DNA from 4 places in the Sporosarcina sp. FSL K6-3508 genome. Region 1 is predicted to be linked to each of the others. Evidence: riboswitches for the same ligand, from Rfam matches in the RefSeq annotation. Region 1 holds a riboswitch; each other region holds the start of a gene.
The links. Region 1 has a riboswitch for thiamine pyrophosphate ahead of thiM (hydroxyethylthiazole kinase). Riboswitches for the same ligand answer to the same signal wherever they lie in the genome.
Positions count from the first base shown of each region.

Region 1 (5,146 bases):
GAAAACTCAACGGATCTTTTCATGGGATACGCGGTTGCAGGTGAGCGTGTAGCCGTCCAGCTGAAAGAACAAAATATTAGGGTCGACGGGGAGCATCCTCTTTTTGTTTACTTACCTTGTGGAGTAGGCGGTGGACCTGGCGGTGTCGCATTCGGATTGAAACTTGTATTTGGAGATCATGTACATTGCCTGTTTGCAGAGCCAACCCATTCTCCGTGTATGATGATTGGCATGATGACAGGATTACACGATCAAATTTCAGTTGCTGATTTTGGCTTGGATAATAAAACAGCGGCTGATGGATTAGCAGTTGGAACAGCCTCAGCTTTTGTCGGAAAAACAGTGGAACCTTTCTTAGCAGGCTGCTATACAGTAGAAGATCGTACTTTGTTCAAATTATTAAAAGAGTTAGCAGACAGTGAAGATATTTGGCTAGAACCATCTGCACTCGCAGGGATGACAGGTCCTATACAAACTATACAGTCGGATATCTCTTCAGCAAATTCTCCGAAAGCTACACACCTTGTATGGTCTACGGGTGGAAACATGGTACCGGAAGAGGAAATGAAGAGCTACTACGAGCAAGCGAAGAAGTAATTATTCGTTTAATTTCCCGGGAAATCGACAAATGTTTCTCGGTATGTCGATAAAAGAGCTATGGAGAAAAATTCTCCATAGCTCTTTTGGGTGCAAAAGATATATAAAATTTAATTTTTAATGGCTCGTATTGATTCAGAAAAGGTTTGCGTTGCTGCTGAAGGGTTTTCAGCAGATGCGATAGAAGAAATCACTGCGATGCCATCCGCGCCTGCATGCAAAGCGGGACCGAAGTTCGCCAAAGAAATACCCCCGATCCCTACAATCGCCATATCAGGAAAAGCTGTATGGATTTCCTTAATAAGCGCAGGGCCAACGACAGCAGAGGCATCTAGTTTGGTCGCTGTCGGATAGATCGGACCAATGCCTACATAGTCAGCACCGATTGCTTGAGCAAGCTGTACTTCTTCTGCGTTATGGGTAGAGACACCTAGCCATTTACTTGGACCGATTCGCGTTCGGACAATGCCAGCTTGCTCGTCGTCTTGGCCAACGTGGACGCCGTCTGCATTAATGGCCAAGGCAAGATCCACATCATCATTAATGATAAAAGGAATATGGTACTGACGACATAATACCTGACATTTTTTCGCGAAACCGACCAATGCCTCTCCTTTCAAAGCATTCTCGCCTTTTTCGCGCAACTGGAAGCAAGTAATACCCCCACGAAGAGCTGCCTCTAAGATGTCCAGCGTTTCTTGCTCCCCATTTGTTGCAGTATTTGGGGTACCCATCACAAAATAAAGACTCAAAGCTTTTCTCACTTCTGCATTCCGCATTAGTGCATCTCCTTCTTTAAACGATTATATGCCCAGTGGTTCGTCGGTCCATGCCCAGAACCAATGCGTAGACTGTCTTCGATCGCAGCTTGGATAAATTGTTTTGCTTCTGCAACGGCATCTGACAAGGAATAGCCTTTTGCGATAAAACCGGTTAAAGCAGCTGCAAACGTACAGCCTGTACCATGGGTATCTTTTGTTTGTACCCAAGGCGTTGTCATGGTGAAAGATTGACCTTCACAATCAGCGTAATAATCTTTTGCTTCGAGCACATCGTTGCGGTGGCCGCCCTTCATAATGACGGCTCTTGCACCTAGCTCGATGATGATTTGCGCCGCTTCTTGAATATCCTCATCCGTTACAATCTTCATGCCTGTTAGTACTTCGGCTTCCGGAATGTTGGGCGTAATAATAGTGGCAATTGGGATTAAATTTTCCTTCATCGCTTGGACCGCTTCTTGCAGTAATAATGATTGACCACCTTTGGCAATCATGACAGGATCAATCACGAGAGGAATCGGCGGGTATTCTTCCAATAAAGAAGCAATAGCCATTATAATTTCTGTAGAAAATAGCATACCTGTTTTACAGGCTTTCACTTCAAAATCATCCAGTACAGCACGTACTTGAGCTACTACGCCTTCTACTGGTACTGGATAAACACCATGAACGCCTTGTGTGTTTTGGGCGGTAATGGCAGTAAGTGCGGATGTGCCAAATACACCGAGCTCTTGAAACGTTTTTAGATCGGCTTGGATTCCAGCACCGCCACCGCTGTCTGAACCGGCAATAGTCAATGCTACTTTTACTGTCAATGAAAAAACCCCCTTACTCGTAGTTATACTAAGTACGTTTTGGTTTTGCGATCCAATGTATATAATGCATTCAAAAAGTTCATAGCAAAATCACCTGGCCCATGAGAAACTTTGGCCGCTTCTTCGCCTGCACGTTTATAAAATGCGAGTGCCGCCGCTGCTGCTTCTAAAGGACGTTCGCTCCCGATTGATAAGAATGCTCCTACTACGGAACTGAGTAAACAACCTGTACCCGTAATATTCGTCATCATAGGGTGTCCCCCAGTAATGGATAACGTGGAATGGCCGTCAGTAACGATATCAATTTCTCCAGATACAGCCACTAAGCATGCATATTTCAAGGCAACGATTTTTGCGATTCCCTCTACGTCGGCTTGTCCTTCTCCTGCATCTACGCCTTTTGCATTCCAGGGGATGTCTACGATAGCAGCCAATTCTCCGACATTACATCGAAGCAGAGTAACATCCACTTCATCTAAGATTTGCAGTACACAAGCTTTTCGGAAGGGAGTCGCGCCTGCACCGACCGGGTCCAGCACAACAGGTTTTCCCGCTGCGCGGGCACTGTTGCCTGACAAAATCATTGCATCTACTGTTTGTTGCTTCAACGTCCCGATATTCAGAATGCTACAATCGGCAACTTTTGCGATATCCTTTGCTTCTTCTATTGCATCAGCCATTACAGGAGAGGCTCCGATAGCTAATAGACCATTCGCTTGAAAATTCGCTACTACGATATTCGTAATGCAATGAACCAGTGGTTGTTCCTTGCGAAGTTGGTGAATAAGCGGCATGTTTCTCTTCCTCTCTATAAAGGTATATATACAAAAAGCCCATTCGAAATGGGCTGTTGGGTACGATAACTACCCACTTCCCTTCGCTAGTATGACTAGATCAGGTTCCAAGGGTTTGCGGTAAATGCATCTCAGCCCATTAAACCGGGCTCCCCTAGTGGTGAATATGAATCAGACATATTGATTGTAGCATATATTTACAGAAGGATAAAACGATACTGGGATGAGCAGAATGAATTGTATAAAAATGATAGATAACACATAGAAGAAGTAGGTAAACACATATGCCCAATGTTGCATAAGTGTCTGAAATGAAACAGTCGATTGATATGAAATGAATAAAAAGGAGCAGATGAAAAATGGAGCCATTATTCGAAGTTCAAAGTATGAAGCATTCATTGGGGGAGCTATCGTTTGTTTGGAGTGATACAGGAGGGTACTATAGGGTCTATAAAAATGAACGGCAGTTGTATGAAGGGACTGTTGCTGAATTTACTGACGGAGAACTCGATTCAAGACACCCATTTCAATATACGATTGAACGTGTAAAAGACGAAAAAGTAGAAGACGTCATAGTGATTCAAACATCTGCTTTAACGAGCAGGGTGGAAGACGAACATCCTCTACAACGTTTGGTCATCACAACAATTGCGGCTTCGTCACAAATTGCTTTGTCTTGGGAGCGAATTAAAGGCGTAGAAAAATACGATATTTACCGTAATGGAATATATCTCGATACCGTAGAGAATAACCGCTTCATCGATCGAGAATCAAGCATGTCCGAGGCGGTTACATATAGTGTTTTGGGTACTCGTCCACTAATTGACAGCAATCAGCAAATGAATGTCAGTAAGTCGATCGTATCGAAAGCATTTGAAGTAGTGATGCCGCCTAGTTCAGAGAACAAGCCGACGGAGGAAAGCTATACGTTTTCAATACGAGTGAATTGTCGGGATCACTTATTGCAACCGGTGGCAAAGCGTAAAAAGGTGCTAGAAATAGATCGGTGGAAGTTTCGCTATATTACATTTTTAAAAGAAGATATCCTGAAAAATCCTAATCTCTTGTCTCCGTTGCCATACTTCGCTGGTGATGACCGGGATTTCGACCCAGAAGGGAAAAGTTATCGGACGCGAGTGGATATGCGAGGTGAATTCAATATTGAAGAAAGCTCGCTTCAATTTACGAAGGCTGTCGGTCCATCTATTGGCATGAATTATTTGAAACGCTATAAGCGTCATGGTCATGCATCGTTAGAAGATATTGAAATCAAACGTTTGGAAGGGAAGCCGTCAGAAATCAATTTTGAGATAGTGCATGATGTCGGGAATCCACTGACAGTTTCTCCACCCATCCATTATGAAGTGAAGGGTCATCTGGATTGTGGAGGAAATATCGATTTGGTTGGTTATCATAACGACGCTCCTCATCATGAGATCTATCTATCGCTTGGTGACGGTGATTGGTGGACTATACGTCAGTCGGAAAGCGAAGGGCTGGCATACTTATCAGGTGTCTTAGGTGATGATTATTGGCGTTATATGACGTGTAATTAATCACGAAAAGCCGCTATGTGAGCGGCTTTTTTTATTTTGGCAATCTTATCGTAAAGAGAGCACCTTTGCCTTTTTCACTCTGTACATCGATCACGCCCTCGTGTAGAAGGACAAGCTGTTTGACGATTGAAAGACCAAGCCCAAATTCACCGTACGGCGTGGAAGTTCTTGAAATGATAGCTTTATAAAAACGATCCCAAATTTGTTCGATTTCAGCGGGGTTCATGCCGATTCCCGTATCTGCGATTTCGATAATCGTTTCTTTCTCGTTTTCCTTGGCAATTAGAGTAATCGTCCCGTTTTCACAAAATTGGATACTGTTTTTGGTGATATTGATGAAAATTTGCATGAGCCGGTCGTAATCTGCAAAGACAGACAGCTGATCGGATGCATTGACTATAATGGTATTTCCACGTTCAGCTGCTGCATGTTCAAGTTGGTCGGCAGTCATTTCAAGGAGTTCTTTCAGAGGAAGTCTCTGCTTATTCAATTGAATTTGATTGGCACGGATCTTTTCGTAATCCAAGTTTTCGTTGACGAGTCGAATCAGTCGTTTCGATTCATTCTGTGCCAACTGCAGTGCTTTATCTTGTTCATCTTCAGAA
Region 1 covers NZ_CP152016.1:3,395,318-3,400,463, reverse strand. The annotation lists gene MKX97_RS16965 (D-serine ammonia-lyase) at 1-597, shown strand, start outside; gene thiE (thiamine phosphate synthase) at 708-1,376, opposite strand; gene thiD (bifunctional hydroxymethylpyrimidine kinase/phosphomethylpyrimidine kinase) at 1,376-2,191, opposite strand; gene thiM (hydroxyethylthiazole kinase) at 2,215-2,985, opposite strand; TPP riboswitch at 3,047-3,151, opposite strand; gene MKX97_RS16945 (DUF3238 domain-containing protein) at 3,345-4,541, shown strand; gene MKX97_RS16940 (HAMP domain-containing sensor histidine kinase) at 4,573-5,146, opposite strand, start outside.

Region 2 (5,146 bases), 980 kb from region 1:
GAAGCAATCGAAATGCACGGCGGCAATGGCTATATAGAAGATTTTGTTACGCCGAGATTGCTACGGGATGCACAAGTGTTAACCGTTTGGGAAGGGACGGCAAATATTTTAGCGTTGGAATTAATTCGTTTGGTCACGAAATTCAAAGCTCATGACTTGTTTGTCGATGAGATGAAGAGCCGTTTGTCTGCATTAGAGGAATGCGGATTGACGCAAGTACTAGATAGAGAAATTGATAGTGTGCAGGAAGGATTGACTGCCTTTGCTTCCTATGATTATTCTTTGCAAACATTTGAAGCGAAAAGATGGATGAAACGCATGTCGGACGTATATGAAAGCGTCGTGAGTTTGGAGTGGGCTGCAAAGTATGGTAGGAAGTATGAGAAGTTAGCAGAGGTGTTCATGGAAGATACATGGGGGTTGCGTAAGTCAGGCGAACCGATGAAAACAGTGGAATGCTTTGAGGAATTAATCTGAAAAGCAAGACTGTATAAATGGAGGGCTGTCCAGGGAGTGATCTCCTGAACTGCCCTTCTTACTTTTGCATCATTTTGCTGTCGAAGATCATAAAGTGTCTATACACGATCATAAATTCCAGTCAACCGCTCATATCCTCCTGCCAAGCGATCATAGCAACTAGGAACTCGCTCATTAAACTGTGTATCGCGCTCATAAAAGGTTTCTTTCTACTGAATTGGGAAGGATGAACCGATCCCTCGTTACTGCTAACCATAGACTCATCGAACGACTCCGTTTCAGTTTACAAACATTCTAGTGTCAGCTATATCTGATCGTGCAAATGTCAGCCAAGGCGAGTTCTTTGACATCTGCATCTCCGAACGGTTGAAAATGGATAACTCGATTGTTTTTGTCGAATTCTAAGTAATAGCCATTATGCTGAATATTTTTTGATTGTTTCAATGTGATTTCGATAGGATCACCCATCATTAAATCGACGAGTATATGAATTAATTTCTTTTCGTCATAACATCTAGTCTCCCGATTCGATACATGCGAAGAGTCACAGCTGTTGCAAGGTCTAAACTTTCTTGATGACATAAAATATGCACCTCCTTCTCTCTTAGTGTATGTCGAAAAACGTGAGAGAACTGTGCCGTTTCATTTGATGAATTCAACGGCAAGGAGGTGCAACTGAATGTAAGCTTGCTCTACCAATTAACCATGCAGAAAATCAAGAAATAACTCTATTAATCCATTACCAATCCGCCATCCACAACAAGATTTTGTCCTGTGATGGCACGGCTGGAAGGAGAAGCGAAGAAAACAACCACATCGGCTACTTCTTCTGGAGTGACGACTCGCCCAATCGGTGTATTGGCTTTAATGATATCGAACACAGCATCCGGTGTAGCAGCGCTAGCATCTGTTTTCAGTAAAAGCCCACCTGACACCATATTGACGGTGATACCATCTGGTCCTAACTCTTTTGCCATGCTTCGCGTCATACCGAGCAAAGCGGCCTTACTCGTATTGTAATCGTGATAAGGCACGACAGGATTCTGCACCAAGTTTGTACCGATATTGATGATTCGACCAAACTGCAATCGTGTCATACCTTCCCGAGTTGCTTGAAGTGTATTCAGTGTTGCCCCCACAGAACCTTCCAACTGTTTATGATAATCCTGCCATTCAATTGCATCCAACTGTTTCCGATCATCGCCGTTGAAAGAAAAGTCGATTAATGCATTATTGACGATTGTCGTAATTGGTTGTCCGAAATGACGGTTAGCCTGTTCTACTAATAACTGCAGATCATCTAGATTCCGCACATCTGCCCGCAGTGCAATTGCTCGGTCACTGCCAATTTCATTCACAACTTGCTGAGCTTTATCACTATTTTTAAAGTAATTCACGACAACTTTTGAACCTGCTTCGCCAAATGCCTTCGCAGTTGCCGCGCCCAATCCTCTGCTTGCACCTGTCACCAATACTACTTGATCTTTCAATTCCAATCCATCCAGCTCCTTTTTTCATAGGTTTATACAAAAAAAGACCACTGAAAGTTAGCGGCCGCTGAAAAGAATGCCACTTCCCTCCGTCGGTATCAACCGAATCAGGTTCAAAGGGTCGGAGTTTTCTCCTCTCAGCCAATAGGCACCCCCAGTGATTTTGTTATGTATGTGTCTGTGAAGTATAGCATTAGGAACATTTTAATACTATGAATTACCATTCTTTTTCATAGTTTCATGCAAATATCTGAATCATTTGTTAAAATAAAATAAGGGTGAAGCACTGGCAAAGAACAGGAGGAGAAACGTATGAAAACGATCTACTCAACAAATTTGCAAGCGGTTTCAAATATTGAAGACGGAGCAACGTTAATGGTTGGCGGATTTGGACTGGTTGGGATACCAGAGCAGCTGATTCTGGCATTGGTAGAAACTGAAGTGAAAGATTTAACAATCATATCAAATAATTGTGGCGTGGATGATTGGGGACTTGGCTTGTTGCTGCAAAAGAAGCAGATCAAGAAAATGATTGGATCGTATGTTGGGGAGAATAAGGAATTTGAACGCCAGGTATTGGCAGGGGAAATTGAAGTCGAGCTGACACCGCAAGGAACGTTGGCTGAAAAGATACGTGCAGGCGGCGCGGGGATACCGGCTTTCTATACGCCTGCTGGAGTCGGGACACAGATTGCAGAAGGAAAAGAAGAGCGGGTCTTTGATGGCAAGGAGTATTTATTGGAGGAAGCTTTGCGTGCGGATTTCGCATTGATTCGGGCAGCGAAAGCCGATCGTTTGGGAAACTTGATCTACAATAAAACGGCGCAAAATTTTAACCCACTTATGGCGGCGGCAGCTAAATTTACAATTGCTGAGGCGGAAGAGATTGTAGATGTTGGAGCACTAGATCCTGCTCACATCCATACCCCAAGCATTTATGTGCAAGGCTTAATACAGGCAAAACAAGAAAAACGAATTGAGCGGCTGACGACTCGGCAGAAAGGGGAGGGAGCTTAATGAAACCAATTCATTTTAGAGAGCGTATTGCGAAAAGGGCAGAGCAGGAAATTAAAGACGGCGACTATGTCAATTTAGGCATTGGTATGCCAACACTTGTAGCGAACTATATTTCAGCTGATAAAACAGTCATTTTGCAGTCGGAAAATGGATTATTGGGCATTGGGCCGTATCCTTTAGAAGAAGATGTCGACCCTGATTTGATCAATGCTGGAAAAGAAACGGTATCAACGATTCCCGGATCTGCTTTCTTCTCGAGTGCCGAATCATTTGCGATGATCCGCGGCGGCCATGTGGATGTTGCGATTTTAGGCGCAATGGAAGTGTCTGAAACAGGAGATTTGGCCAATTGGATGATTCCAGGGAAAGTGATTAAAGGGATGGGTGGCGCGATGGATTTGGTTCATGGTGCCAAAAAAGTGATCATCATAATGGAACATGTTTCTAAAAGCGGTGAACCGAAGATTAAAAAGCGCTGTACTCTGCCGCTAACAGGAAAAGAAGTCGTGGATAAGATTATTACCGAACGAGCTTTAATTGAAGTGACTCCAAAAGGTTTAGTGCTGAAAGAAGTATTTGACGGTTTTACGGCAGAGGAAGTTATTGAATCAACGGAAGCTGATTTGATTCGGGGAGACAATTGTATAGGATGATAAGTGCTCTGTCTAATTTAGGCAGAGTTCTTTTATGGAAATAAGAAGGAGATTGTGTCAATCGACTGCCGATAATCAATAAATAACAGTAGCCGCTCGTAAAGCCTAGCTTTGAGCTCATAGGTCTTGCTTTGCCGCTCATAAAGCCTTGCTCTGTGCTCATACTTCCCGTCATCTCGCTCATAAGCCCTTTGCTTAAGCTCATACCCGCCATGACTAGCCGCTCATTAACCAACAACGCAATTCCCATAATATAATGCTACAATACATAACAACAATGCATCGAGGTGAACGACAAATGAAAATATTGCTCCTTATAAAAGACCCATTAGAAGCACAAGGCTTAAAATGGCTGCTGACATCACAATGGAACGACGTGGCGGTCGAAATAACAGACCAACCAAACGTACTGCGCACATTTCAAGACGCTTACTTATACATCATCGACATGGACTTCATCAGCAAAGAAGACGTCGACTTGCCTGCTCATGCACTCTGGCTTGGCATTTCTTCAGACCGCACATTTCAGACGGTCTATCAGGCACTTACGCTAAAAGCCGAAGACGTGCTGTTCCGTCCGTTCCCACCTGAACGCCTGCTGAAACAAGTCCAGCAAATCCGTTTTCATTGGCGCAATGAAAAAACGGATCGTGAACAGCCGCTTGCACAGCAGCAAAACAGTGTATCCTATGAGGATTTACTCATCCGAGACACGATACCACAACAGCCGATTTGTATGAGCCTGCTTGCGATATCCGATTTAGAAGCGTTGGATATCCTCGTTGAAAAATTGAAGCGCTATGATTTTCCGGCGGCATTTCAAGTGTTTCCGTTTTCGGATCATGTACTGGTCATTCATCGGTTGAGCGAAATGCAGCCATTGCATGAAGCGTATCGAGTGTTTTTTTCACAATGGAAGGGTCAATCGGAAGCTTTGCTGACGATTTATCTATATATAGCGGATGAAGAAATAAGCTATCGTGCGTTCTACAAAAAAATGCGCCTGTTCCATGAGCGAATTTTCTATGACGGCTATGATATTCTTACGCAAGTTGAAGAAGATTTTCAATGGAAGGAACTCGACCCATTTTTGTCGCCGATTGATCAGCAAAAGTGGATTGAAATGCTGGAGAAGCAGCAACTGACGAATATTCGTGAATGGTTGGAGTACGACTTTCTGACTTTGGAACCGCCATATCCGAACCCTGGGATGGTGCGCGTGCGGCTAACGAGTATTTTAGCGCAGATGCGTCGGTATATGATGGCGAACTCCTTACAGTCTTCAAAATTAGAACAGGCATATCATGCTCTGTTTAATAAAACGATTCAAGAACCGGTTATGTATCATATTATTCAATCCTTCATTACGTTTAGCGGCGAATTGATTCGGACATCCAGTGACCTGTACACTTCTCAAGACTTCGATGAGAAGGTAAGAGAGCGGATTTTAATGAATTATTGGGATTCTTCTTGGAACTTAGCTGCCTGCGCGGAAGAAATGAAAATCCA
Region 2 covers NZ_CP152016.1:743,083-748,228, forward strand. The annotation lists gene MKX97_RS03465 (acyl-CoA dehydrogenase family protein) at 1-477, shown strand, start outside; gene MKX97_RS03470 (hypothetical protein) at 778-1,059, opposite strand; gene MKX97_RS03475 (3-oxoacyl-ACP reductase) at 1,209-1,973, opposite strand; TPP riboswitch at 2,035-2,133, opposite strand; gene MKX97_RS03480 (CoA transferase subunit A) at 2,280-2,984, shown strand; gene MKX97_RS03485 (CoA transferase subunit B) at 2,984-3,637, shown strand; gene MKX97_RS03490 (response regulator transcription factor) at 3,936-5,146, shown strand, end outside.
Region 2: another riboswitch for thiamine pyrophosphate. It lies ahead of MKX97_RS03475 (3-oxoacyl-ACP reductase); the one in region 1 lies ahead of thiM (hydroxyethylthiazole kinase).

Region 3 (5,146 bases), 530 kb from region 1:
GGGCAACGCTTCGAGCAGACAATGCAAGCAAGGCTGTTCCTCGGCAACTCCGATAGGAAACGTCAATCCATAGCTCCCCACACAAGCGCCCATAAAAAAAGGAATATTTAATTGTAGACAAGCGTCATTTGCGAGTAATCGCGTTTCAATATTATCTGTGCCATCGAGCACCATGTCATGGCCTTCAAATAACTCCAGCACATTTTCTGGCGTCACATCTGCTACGACTCCTCGGATTTTCACATCACTGTTGATCTGGCGCAGTCGTCTTTCCGCAGCGGCGGCTTTCGGTAATTGCTCGACAACGTCTTGCTCAGCGTACAACTGCTGACGATGCAAATTGGACCATTCCAAAATATCGCGATCTACAATTGTTAATTCACCAACACCTGCGCGTACAAGCATTTCGGCTCCGGATGAACCAAGTGCCCCAGCGCCGAGGACGAACACCTTGGTCCCCCGTATCCGCAGCTGGCCGTCCGCTCCAATGGGTGTAAACAGCTCTTGGCGTGAATATTTACTCATCAATTTGGCACAAGCCCCTCTAGCGGACTGCTCGCGACGCCATAGTCTCTTACCGGCATGCGCCCTGCTTGATAGCCAAGATGTCCCGCTTCAATCGCTAATTTCATCGCTTCTGCCATTTTAACAGGGTCTGCAGCTTCGGAAACCGCTGTATTCAATAGCACGCCGTCCGCTCCAAGCTCCATCGCGTATGCCGCGTCTTTCGGTGATCCAATGCCCGCATCCACAATGACCGGTACATTTGATTGCTCGATAATTAGAGAAAGATTCAACGGATTCAAAATTCCGTGACCTGAACCAATCGGTGCAGCGCCCGGCATGATGGCATGAACGCCTAATTCACAAAGTTTCCGTGCCAGCACCACATCATCCGACGTATAAGGCAGCACGATGAAACCTTCTTCAAGCAGCATTTCAGATGCACGCAACGTTTCCACTGGATCGGGCAACAACGAATGGCTGCAGCCAATAATCTCAACCTTTACCATATCACATAATCCCGATGCTTTCGCCAGCTTCGCGATATGCACCGCTTCCTCCGCTGTGCTTGCGCCTGCTGTATTTGGCAATAATGTATAGTGCTCTAAATCCAGTTGCTCCAGGAAATTCGGCTGAGACTCTTCGAAAATGTTCATCCGTCTCACCGCAAATGTTAAGATTTCTGTCTCTGATACCGCAACTGCCTTTTTTTGAGTCTCAAATGAAGGATACTTCCCTGTGCCTAACAATAAACGTGAAGAAAACCTTTTATCTGCTATTTGTAACATCCTCATCCGCCTCCAACAAAATGTATGATTTCAATTTGATCTCTGTCCATAATTGGTGCATCGTAACTGTCCTTCTGCAGAATTTCCTTGTTCTTTTCGACGATCAAAATTCGATTGCCAAGCTTCAAATGCTCCAGTAACTGCTGAACTGTTTCCACCTCAGGTACAACCGAATACGACTTACCGTTCAAATCAATTGTTTTGCCCAATGAACACCGCTCCTTTGCTATGAATCTCTTGCACGTGCATAATCTCTAACTGCGCTCACTGCGTCTTGACTGCTGATGGGGGACAGGATTGCTGCACCTCTGACGCCGTGTCTTTTAAAAACCGGCAGATGAACTGGTCGAATTCCACCGATTGCATAGACGGGAATCGTGCATGATAATGCAATCTCAAAAAGTTCATCCGTACCCCGCGGAGCCAAGCCTTTTTTGGATGACGTCAGATAAATATGTCCATACAATAGCCAGTCTGCTCCGGCAGCTTGTGCTTCTCGTGCCTCTTCCAATGAATGGACGGAAGATCCTAATCTCAGCGACGGAAAAGTGGTACGTGCTTCCTTCACCGACATTCCATAGCCTGTCAGCTGACAGGGGACGGACAGCGAGTTTGCGAGGCTGGGCCGTGCGTGTACAATTATTTTATCCAATGGAAACCCTCTAGTAGAGAGATGTGAAATCAATTCGATCAGCTGTTCATCCGTCTTCGACTTTTCACGTAAGATAAATTCATCGATATAAGGCTCCGTCTCCAGCAACTTGAGCAGCAGTTCATCAACAGAATGACAATCATCCGTGACACCGACCAATTTCATTTCCAGTTCACCTCCAAATGAAAAAACCACTTCCCGAATCGGAAAGTGGTTGGATGTGTCGGCATGTATGAGAGTACGCCAAAACGACTTGCCACTTCCCTCCGCAGGTACGAACCTGTTCAGGTGATAAGGGTTTCAGAGTCGCACTCTTTTCTCAGTCCTTGTGAAGGATTCCCCTAATGGTCAAAAGATTATAATATTCACTTACAGCATAGCACTTACCAGATTGAAAGAAAAGAGGGATGTCAAATTTTCATCTCTTGCTGAATTTTATATAGCCATTATATGAGTAATAAAGAAACTAAATCGAAAATCTCTACAATCTTAGAACCGGTCTGGCGAATCCAGCCCCGTTCTTCGAATACGCTTAATTTACGACTGATTGTTTCGGGTGTCGTGCCAAGATGGGAAGCTAGATCTTTTCGGCTCATCGGCAGTCGGATGGTCAATTGTTGCTGTTCCTCTGATAGATCCGCCAAATACAACGCAAGTCGAGTTTCAGCAGATTCCATGGCGATTCGGGCGGCTCGCAGCTCTGTATCCGCGAGTCGGGAAGAGAATTCCGTAAGCATCCTCAATGAAATTGCAGGGTGAGATTGCAAAAGTTGCTGCATCTCGTCCCGTTGGATGATACACAGTTCAACGGCTTCCAAAGTTTCCGCATATGCGTCATGAGGCTTTGCGTCGAACAAGGAAAGCTCGCCTGTGAATTCTCCTGGTTTCAGGATACGGACGAGTTGTTCCTTGCCATTCTCCGATAGACGATAGACCTTGACTCGTCCTTTATGCAATATATATAAACCTTCTGAGCGATCACCGCTATGGTAAATCATTTCACCGCGAGGGTAGCTTATGCTGCGTGCAAGCGCGACGATTTGATCCATTTGCTGCTTATCCAAGTGATTGAAAAGAGGGACGAGCGAAACGCAGGAACGGTGAAGATCGTTCGTGCTTAGGTCACAATGTGATCCTTGGTTCATCCGATATCACCTCACTTTGTTTTTGATTCGATGGCTTGTCGTTAGTATAACGTATTAATCGAATGGCGTTCAGGATCACCAGAAGTACGCTCACTTCATGGACGAGCATACCGGAAGCGAGGAATACTTTGCCGAGTAATACACCGAGCAACAGAAGGAATACGGTACCGACCGCAAAGAATGTATTCTGCTTCATGTTCTGTACAGTTGCTTTCGCTAAAGCATAGGCATGGGAGAATTGATCGAGCCGATCTGCCATCAAGACGATGTCCGCTGTCTCCATTGAAATATCTGTTCCGCCTTCTCCCATGGCAAGCCCAATATCCGCCGTTGCTATGGCGGGTGCATCGTTGATTCCGTCGCCTGCCATAGCAACTCGGTGACCTTGTTCTTTCAAACTCTGAACTGCCGCCACTTTATCTTCAGGCAATAATTCCGCATAGATTTCGTCAAGGCCAAGGTGTTCGCCAACTAGTTGGGCTGTATGTCGATTGTCGCCTGTCAGCATGATCATTTGCTTGATGCCATTTTTCCGCAATTTGGCCAACGCTTCGGTAGCTTCCGGACGAATTTGATCGGCGACAGAGATGATTCCTGTGATTTCCCGGGAAATACTGACGAAAATTGCCGTATTTCCAGCTTTCTCACGTTGTGATGCATAGTCTTCCATTTCAGAAGGAATCGGGATCTTTTGGTCTTCCATTAGTTTGCGATTGCCAACTGCGAGATGCTTTCCTTCTACTGTAGCCATTATTCCATTTCCTTTAACCACTTCAGCGTCTTCCGGTTGATTGGACAAATGAATCGCACGTTTCTTCGCTTCTTTAACGATAGTCCGGCCTAGATGGTGTTCTGAAATCATTTCGGCTTCGGCTGTGAGACGCAGTAACTCTTCTTTCTCTATACCTAATCCGTAGACATCAGTTACTTCAGGTCGCCCTCTTGTCAATGTACCTGTTTTATCAAAGACGATCGTATCAATTTTCGCTAGCTGTTCCATTACTTCTCCGCCTTTTATCAAGACACCGTTTCGGGCTCCGTTGCCAATTCCTGCAACGATCGAAACCGGTGCGGAAATGACGAGGGCTCCAGGGCAAGCGATGACGAGGAAAGTTAACGTCATTTCGATGTTCCGTGTTAAAAGATAAACGAGCACGGACAAGAGCACAATGGAAGGCGTATAGATAGTAGCAAAACGCTCGAGAAACTTTTCGGTTTTCGATTTGGATTCCTGCGCTTCTTCCACTAATTCAATAATGCGGGCGAAAGTCGTGTCATTACCAACCCTTACGGCAATCACTTCTATATAACCATGTTCCACTAGTGTACCGCTGAATACTTGATCATCCAGCATTTTGCTGGCGGGAACCGATTCACCTGTGATAGCTGCTTCATTTAGTGTGGCGTTCCCCGAAATAATTGGACCATCCACAGGAACTTTATCTCCTGATCGAACGATGACCTGATCGCCGATTTCAACATCGTCTACTGAAACGGTCAATATTTCACCATCACGCATGACGCGTGCTTCTAGTGGAGCTAAGTCGGTAAGAGCTTTCAGGGAAGAGCGAGTCTTTTCCATTGTTCGTATTTCCAGTATCGCCCCGAATAAAAATAGAAACGTGACGACCGCAGATTCTACATATTCTCCAATGAATAATGCACCGACAACCGCAATCGTGACGAGTAATTCTATGCTGAACGCTTTCATCCGGATAGCTTTAAAAGCCTTGATCGTGATTGGAGTCCCGGCTATCAAAGTAGAAGTAACCAATGTGATTTGGCGTGCATCATGCCACCCGGCGATATGCATGATGATCGCGGCTGCTAAGAGAATAGCAGAGATGGCAGTGACGCGTACCGTTTGTTTGGCATTCATGTGAGTTCCTCCTTTTTAAGCAACTTTTAGGTTGAGTACTGGATAACCGAGCTTTTCGATGAGTTCTTGCAAGTCAATCGCAGCTACGATGGCTTCGTCAAACTCAACGCGTACTTTGTTTGAGTGGAATAATACTTTTACTTTTTGAACCCCATTTGCTCGGGCTAAGGCACCTTCA
Region 3 covers NZ_CP152016.1:294,895-300,040, forward strand. The annotation lists gene MKX97_RS01415 (ThiF family adenylyltransferase) at 1-528, opposite strand, end outside; gene MKX97_RS01420 (thiazole synthase) at 525-1,298, opposite strand; gene thiS (sulfur carrier protein ThiS) at 1,295-1,489, opposite strand; gene MKX97_RS01430 (thiamine phosphate synthase) at 1,519-2,109, opposite strand; TPP riboswitch at 2,189-2,297, opposite strand; gene MKX97_RS01435 (Crp/Fnr family transcriptional regulator) at 2,391-3,089, opposite strand; gene MKX97_RS01440 (cation-translocating P-type ATPase) at 3,067-4,968, opposite strand; gene MKX97_RS01445 (cation transporter) at 4,984-5,146, opposite strand, start outside.
Region 3: another riboswitch for thiamine pyrophosphate. It lies ahead of MKX97_RS01430 (thiamine phosphate synthase); the one in region 1 lies ahead of thiM (hydroxyethylthiazole kinase).

Region 4 (5,146 bases), 350 kb from region 1:
CTTTTACCCCAAAAAAATTTTCGATACATTGGATATTTCGCTCTATCCGCACATTCTCCGATGGTCATTTTATTCATATAAATCGGCAGACCATGGTCAGTCTGCAGAAATCTTGCCCCGCCTGTATGATCTTCGTGTGAATGAGTAACGACGGCATAGTCGACGTCCGCTTTTGCAAAGAAAGGTTTGAATTTATTCAGCACCGACTGTGAACCTGTGTCAATCAGCACCCCATCTGTTTCAAAACAATGGACATTTAGCTTAACGCCTTTTAACGAGACCATCCCATTGATAAATCGTACACCGCTTACTTCCCCTTCACCTGCACTCTTTTTTATGAACACTTGCCCCACCTCTTTCTTGAAGCTTTAAAACAAGAGTACCATAAAATGAATGAGTATTCATCTGAGGTGTATTTAGTTCTGATTATTTCAACTTTATATAAATCACCGCCAGAACGCTAACATTAAAGCAAAGCCAAGTCCAATTGCCATTACGGTAAGAAATATGCCATCCATTAAACTATAGCGAGTCGGATAATAATATGTTCTGGCAGCCCCCATTTGATACTGTTTAGCTTCCATCGCAACGGCAATACGCTGAGCGCGGCGAATACTCTCTGCAAATAAGGGAACTGTATACATTTGCAGACGTTCATACATACCTTTAAGTCCCCGAGAAAACTGGATATTCCGTACCTTAAGAGCATTTCTGCGTATTTGAAGTTCTTCCGTTACGGCAGGAATCAAGCGAAAGGAAGCGATGAAGCTATAGGCATACTTGGAAGGTAGGCGAAATTGCTGCATCATCGCATAGAAAAATAGAATAGGTTGTATAGTCAGCAAAAAAGTAAATCCGACAAAGCCGAATGACAGCGATTTACTGCCGAGTAATAGTGCATGTTGAATACTTTCCTCGGAAATCTTAATGAGCCCCCATTGCCAAAGCACGGACTCGCCTTTACCGAAGAGCACGATGGTGAGAGCAGAAGAAAAGAAAGAAATGGCTAAGGGAATGGACAGCAAAGCAAGTTTTTTCATTGAATAACCGCTGAATCCGTAAAACAGAATGCCGTACAGCACTGCTTGCCAAACTGCAAACGACAAGTTCTGATTAAATAAGGTGATGAGCAGAAAAGCAAAGAAGATGATGAATTTGAGTGCAGGGTTTACTTTGAATAGCCATGTTTCTCGTCTAGGTGTGAACCATGCAAGCATTCAAATACACCTCCAACCATTTCATTGTTTGTATACAATACGCCGTCTTCCACTGTCCATACTGAAGTCGCAAAGTTTTTCACGATCTCCATGTCATGGGTCACCATGAGAATCGTAATTCCTTGAACGCGTAGCTGTTCAAGCTTCTCTAAAATCGCGAATGTATTGCGTGCATCTTGACCAAAAGTAGGTTCATCCAAAAGCAAAATATCCGTTTGCGGAGTCAAGGCAGTGGCCACACTTAAACGACGCTTTTGGCCCGTGGAAAGCTGATAAGGATGCCGTGTGCCTGAATTCGGTAAATTAAAGAGTTGCATTAAATCTGCCGCATAGTTCACTGCTTGAGGTTTGCTCATTTTATGCAGAGAGACCGTTAATTCTTCAGCTATCGAATTCGTCACAAATTGCAGTTCTGGATTTTGAAAGACGAGCGAGAGTCCTTTAGGCAACTGCTTTTTCCTTTTCTTCTGAATAACGCGTTCACCATTCACTTTATAGATGCCTTCAGTGCGTAATAATTGCATAAGAGAAAGAAGCAGCGTACTTTTTCCTGAACCATTTTCACCCGTGATCGCAATCCAGTCACCTGTTTTAGCCACTGCTTTCTTTGCAAAGATTTTCGGGGCAGTGCCACGAAAACCATGAAAGTCGTTGAGAAGGATCTTTTCAAATGAGGAAACTTGTTCACGTTCATGCATCATCGATTTAAAAGACTCAGATTCCTTATACTCATCCCACACACTTGGATACCAAATACCGTAGCGTTTCAATTCTTCTTGATAGTGCTTGAAAATGGTGGAAGGAGAGTCGTCCGCTAGAATAATTCCATGGTCATTAAACAAGACAACACGGTCTACCCAGTCTGCAATCAAGTCAATTTTATGCTCAACAATAATTACGGTCTTATCCGCAGTTGCTTGTTTAATAGATGACCAGATTTGTTCGGTGCCTTCGGGATCAAGTAATGCGGAAGGTTCGTCGAGAAACAGAACATCGGGCTTTAGTAGAAGTACGGAAGCAAGTGCAAGCCGTTGTTTCATACCTTGAGATAGTTCAAGGATCGGTGTGTGTAAGTTTTCCAAATGTAGATCGACGCGTTTTAGCGCCTCTTCTATCAAAGGTGCCATATCGCTGCGCGGTATGTTCAGGTTTTCCAGTACAAATGCGAGCTCTTCATCGACATATGACATACAGAACTGCGTATCGGGATCTTGAAAGACGAAGCCCCATGAGTCGGGCAGATTGATTTTATCGGCTTTCATTGGCAACTCAATGGAGTTCGGAACGATTCCGCTGAGCACTTGCAGTAACGTCGATTTTCCACAGCCGCTTGGTCCGAGCATGAGTACTTTTTCACCTGGCTGAACCGAAAAGGAGAGATCCTTGAAGATCAAGGAATCCTCTCCAGGAAATTTCAAACGCAGATTGGTTAGATTGATGGCATATCTATTCGAATAATTCATCAAAATTTACCGATCCAGCATCGTATATTCTTTTTTATCAACTGGACGAATTAAAGACGTCACACCAGTTGCTTCGAGTGCCCGGACGATCAGCACGGCGAAAATCCCAGTGAAGATGAATGCACTGATGGCACGTAGTCCATATTTCACGATAAGTGCCCACGTTTCAAGTGCTGCATAACCATAGAACAAGTCGAGCGTAAAGCTGGCCAGGCATGAAGCGACGCCCGCTAATCCAGCAACTACCATTGAGAAGCGTTTATAACGGAACGCTGCAAACAGCAATTCTGCTGCAAGTCCCTGAACGAAACCATACATTAGAACTTCGATGCCATGCCCGGCAAATGCGGATAAACTAGCCCCTGCAATACTTGCGATCAGCGCTGTACCGGGTTTACGGATGAGCAGATAAGCAAATGGACCGACCATGAACCACATTCCATAAATCAGCTGACGTGCAACTGGCAGGATCGGCTTTACAACGGTATACAGATCATCCCAGAACTTCATCAGGATTCCGAAAACGACCCCGATCATAATCGTGATCAATAAATCTGTGAATTTCAATCTTTTCAATAGATCCCACTCCTTCTTTTTTTGCCTATACAAAAAAGCCGTCTGAAAGAGCAGACAGCCGAGGAGGGGACATGCAGGTCCCGGATATTCCCTTCGAACGCTCTCTACGCTGGCATTACCCAGATCAGATTAACGGTCAGCAGTGGTTTTATCTGCTATCTCAGCCTGATTCACTCAAGCACCCGTACGGACAATTATGTAAGCAGTCATAGTATACAACAGTCTAATTTATCTGGCAACCTGAGGCGCAATAGACTACATGTGAAAAAGTAAGAATTTGTGGCTGTGTTATTGTCGTTCAAAAAGCGTCTACTCTGTAATTAGAGAAGACGCTATTATCGGTGCATTTGAAAAGATATGCGATTTTAGAGTTTGAATCGTTGCATCAGTAGATTCAATTCCTCTGCTAGTTTTGCTAAATCATTGGAGTTATTAGCTACTTCCTCCATGGAGCTGCTTGCTTGTTCGGATGAGGCAGAAGTTTCTTCGACCCCTGCTGCAGATTGCTCGGTAATTGCTGCAATTTCTTCTATAGAGCTGCGCATTTCCTGGCCATTTGCTGAAATGTCGTTTAAGTCTTCAGCTATACTGCGAATTCGATTCGCCATTTCTGTAACAGCTGTACTGATTTTATCGAATGTTTCACCCGTTTGTTTAATTTGGCTTGTTCCTTCTTCGACTTCTTTATACCCGTCCTGCAGTGAATCTGTTACTGTTCTGGATTCATTTTGAATGCGGTTGACGATATCTGTAATGTTTGTGACAGATGAAGAAGATTGCTCTGCAAGTTTTCTCACTTCATCCGCTACGACTGCGAAGCCTTTCCCATGCTCGCCAGCTCGCGCAGCCTCAATTGCGGCATTCAATGCCAATAAATTCGTCTGGCCCGCAATGTCTTGAATGACAGAAACTAGTTCAGAGATTTCTTGCGTGTGCTGATCCAATCCTTCTACTTTAACAACGGCATCGTGAACGATTTGATCAATCACAGCCATTTGCTTGGAAGAAGAAGTCATCAATTCACTTCCTTGGTTCGTCATCTCAAGAACCGAAGTGGAAGATTTTTGTACATGCATACCATTTTCATTGGCTTCCATCACTTTTGCTACGAAAGTTTCCATGGAGGATGACAAAATCGTGGCGTTATCGGCTTGAGACTCTGTGCCGTTTGCTAAGTCTTCCATCGTTATGGCAATTTGGGCCGTGCCTGCTTTTACTTCATTTGCTGATTGAGTCAATTCTTCACTTTGTGTAGACACAGTTTCGGCCACATGATTGATTTCATCTAATAAATGACGAGTGCTGGCACTCATTTCATTCGTCGATGCGATTAATTGGCCGATTTCATCTTTAAGATGTGTTTCCATAGGCTCGCTACTTAAATCTCCGCTCGTAATGAGTTTCATTCGATTCATGACGATTCGGAGTGGTCTTGAAATCGAGTTAGCTGTAATTATAGCCGTGGCTATGCTTAAAAGAATGACTAGAACAATTACTCCAGTGACAATAAGTAATGTCGTTTTCCCGTTTGCTAGCATATTTTTCTCTAAATCAATAATAAAATTTTCTCGGTTTTTAGCTGCTTCTTCGTAAGACGACATTAAACTACGAGCTTCATCAGTCATCGACATAACATTACGAAGAGCTTCCTCTTCATTTCCTCTTTCATATTCAGCGAATACTTGTTCAGTAACAAAATTACGCCATTCAACCGTTCTTTCGAATAGGTTAATACTTTCTTGGGTTCCCCCTAGTTTTTTTAAAGATGATTGACGATTTTCACTTTTTTCGGTGTAGCTATTAAACAACTCTTTAAAACTGTCGTCACCTGTTAGAATGAAACCACGAGACGCTGCGAGTTGATTCGCCATATCCAGAGATAGCTGTTCA
Region 4 covers NZ_CP152016.1:3,049,547-3,054,692, reverse strand. The annotation lists gene MKX97_RS15205 (MBL fold metallo-hydrolase) at 1-353, opposite strand, end outside; gene MKX97_RS15200 (energy-coupling factor transporter transmembrane component T) at 447-1,217, opposite strand; gene MKX97_RS15195 (ATP-binding cassette domain-containing protein) at 1,169-2,611, opposite strand; gene MKX97_RS15190 (ECF transporter S component) at 2,687-3,256, opposite strand; TPP riboswitch at 3,341-3,452, opposite strand; gene MKX97_RS15185 (methyl-accepting chemotaxis protein) at 3,622-5,146, opposite strand, start outside.
Region 4: another riboswitch for thiamine pyrophosphate. It lies ahead of MKX97_RS15190 (ECF transporter S component); the one in region 1 lies ahead of thiM (hydroxyethylthiazole kinase).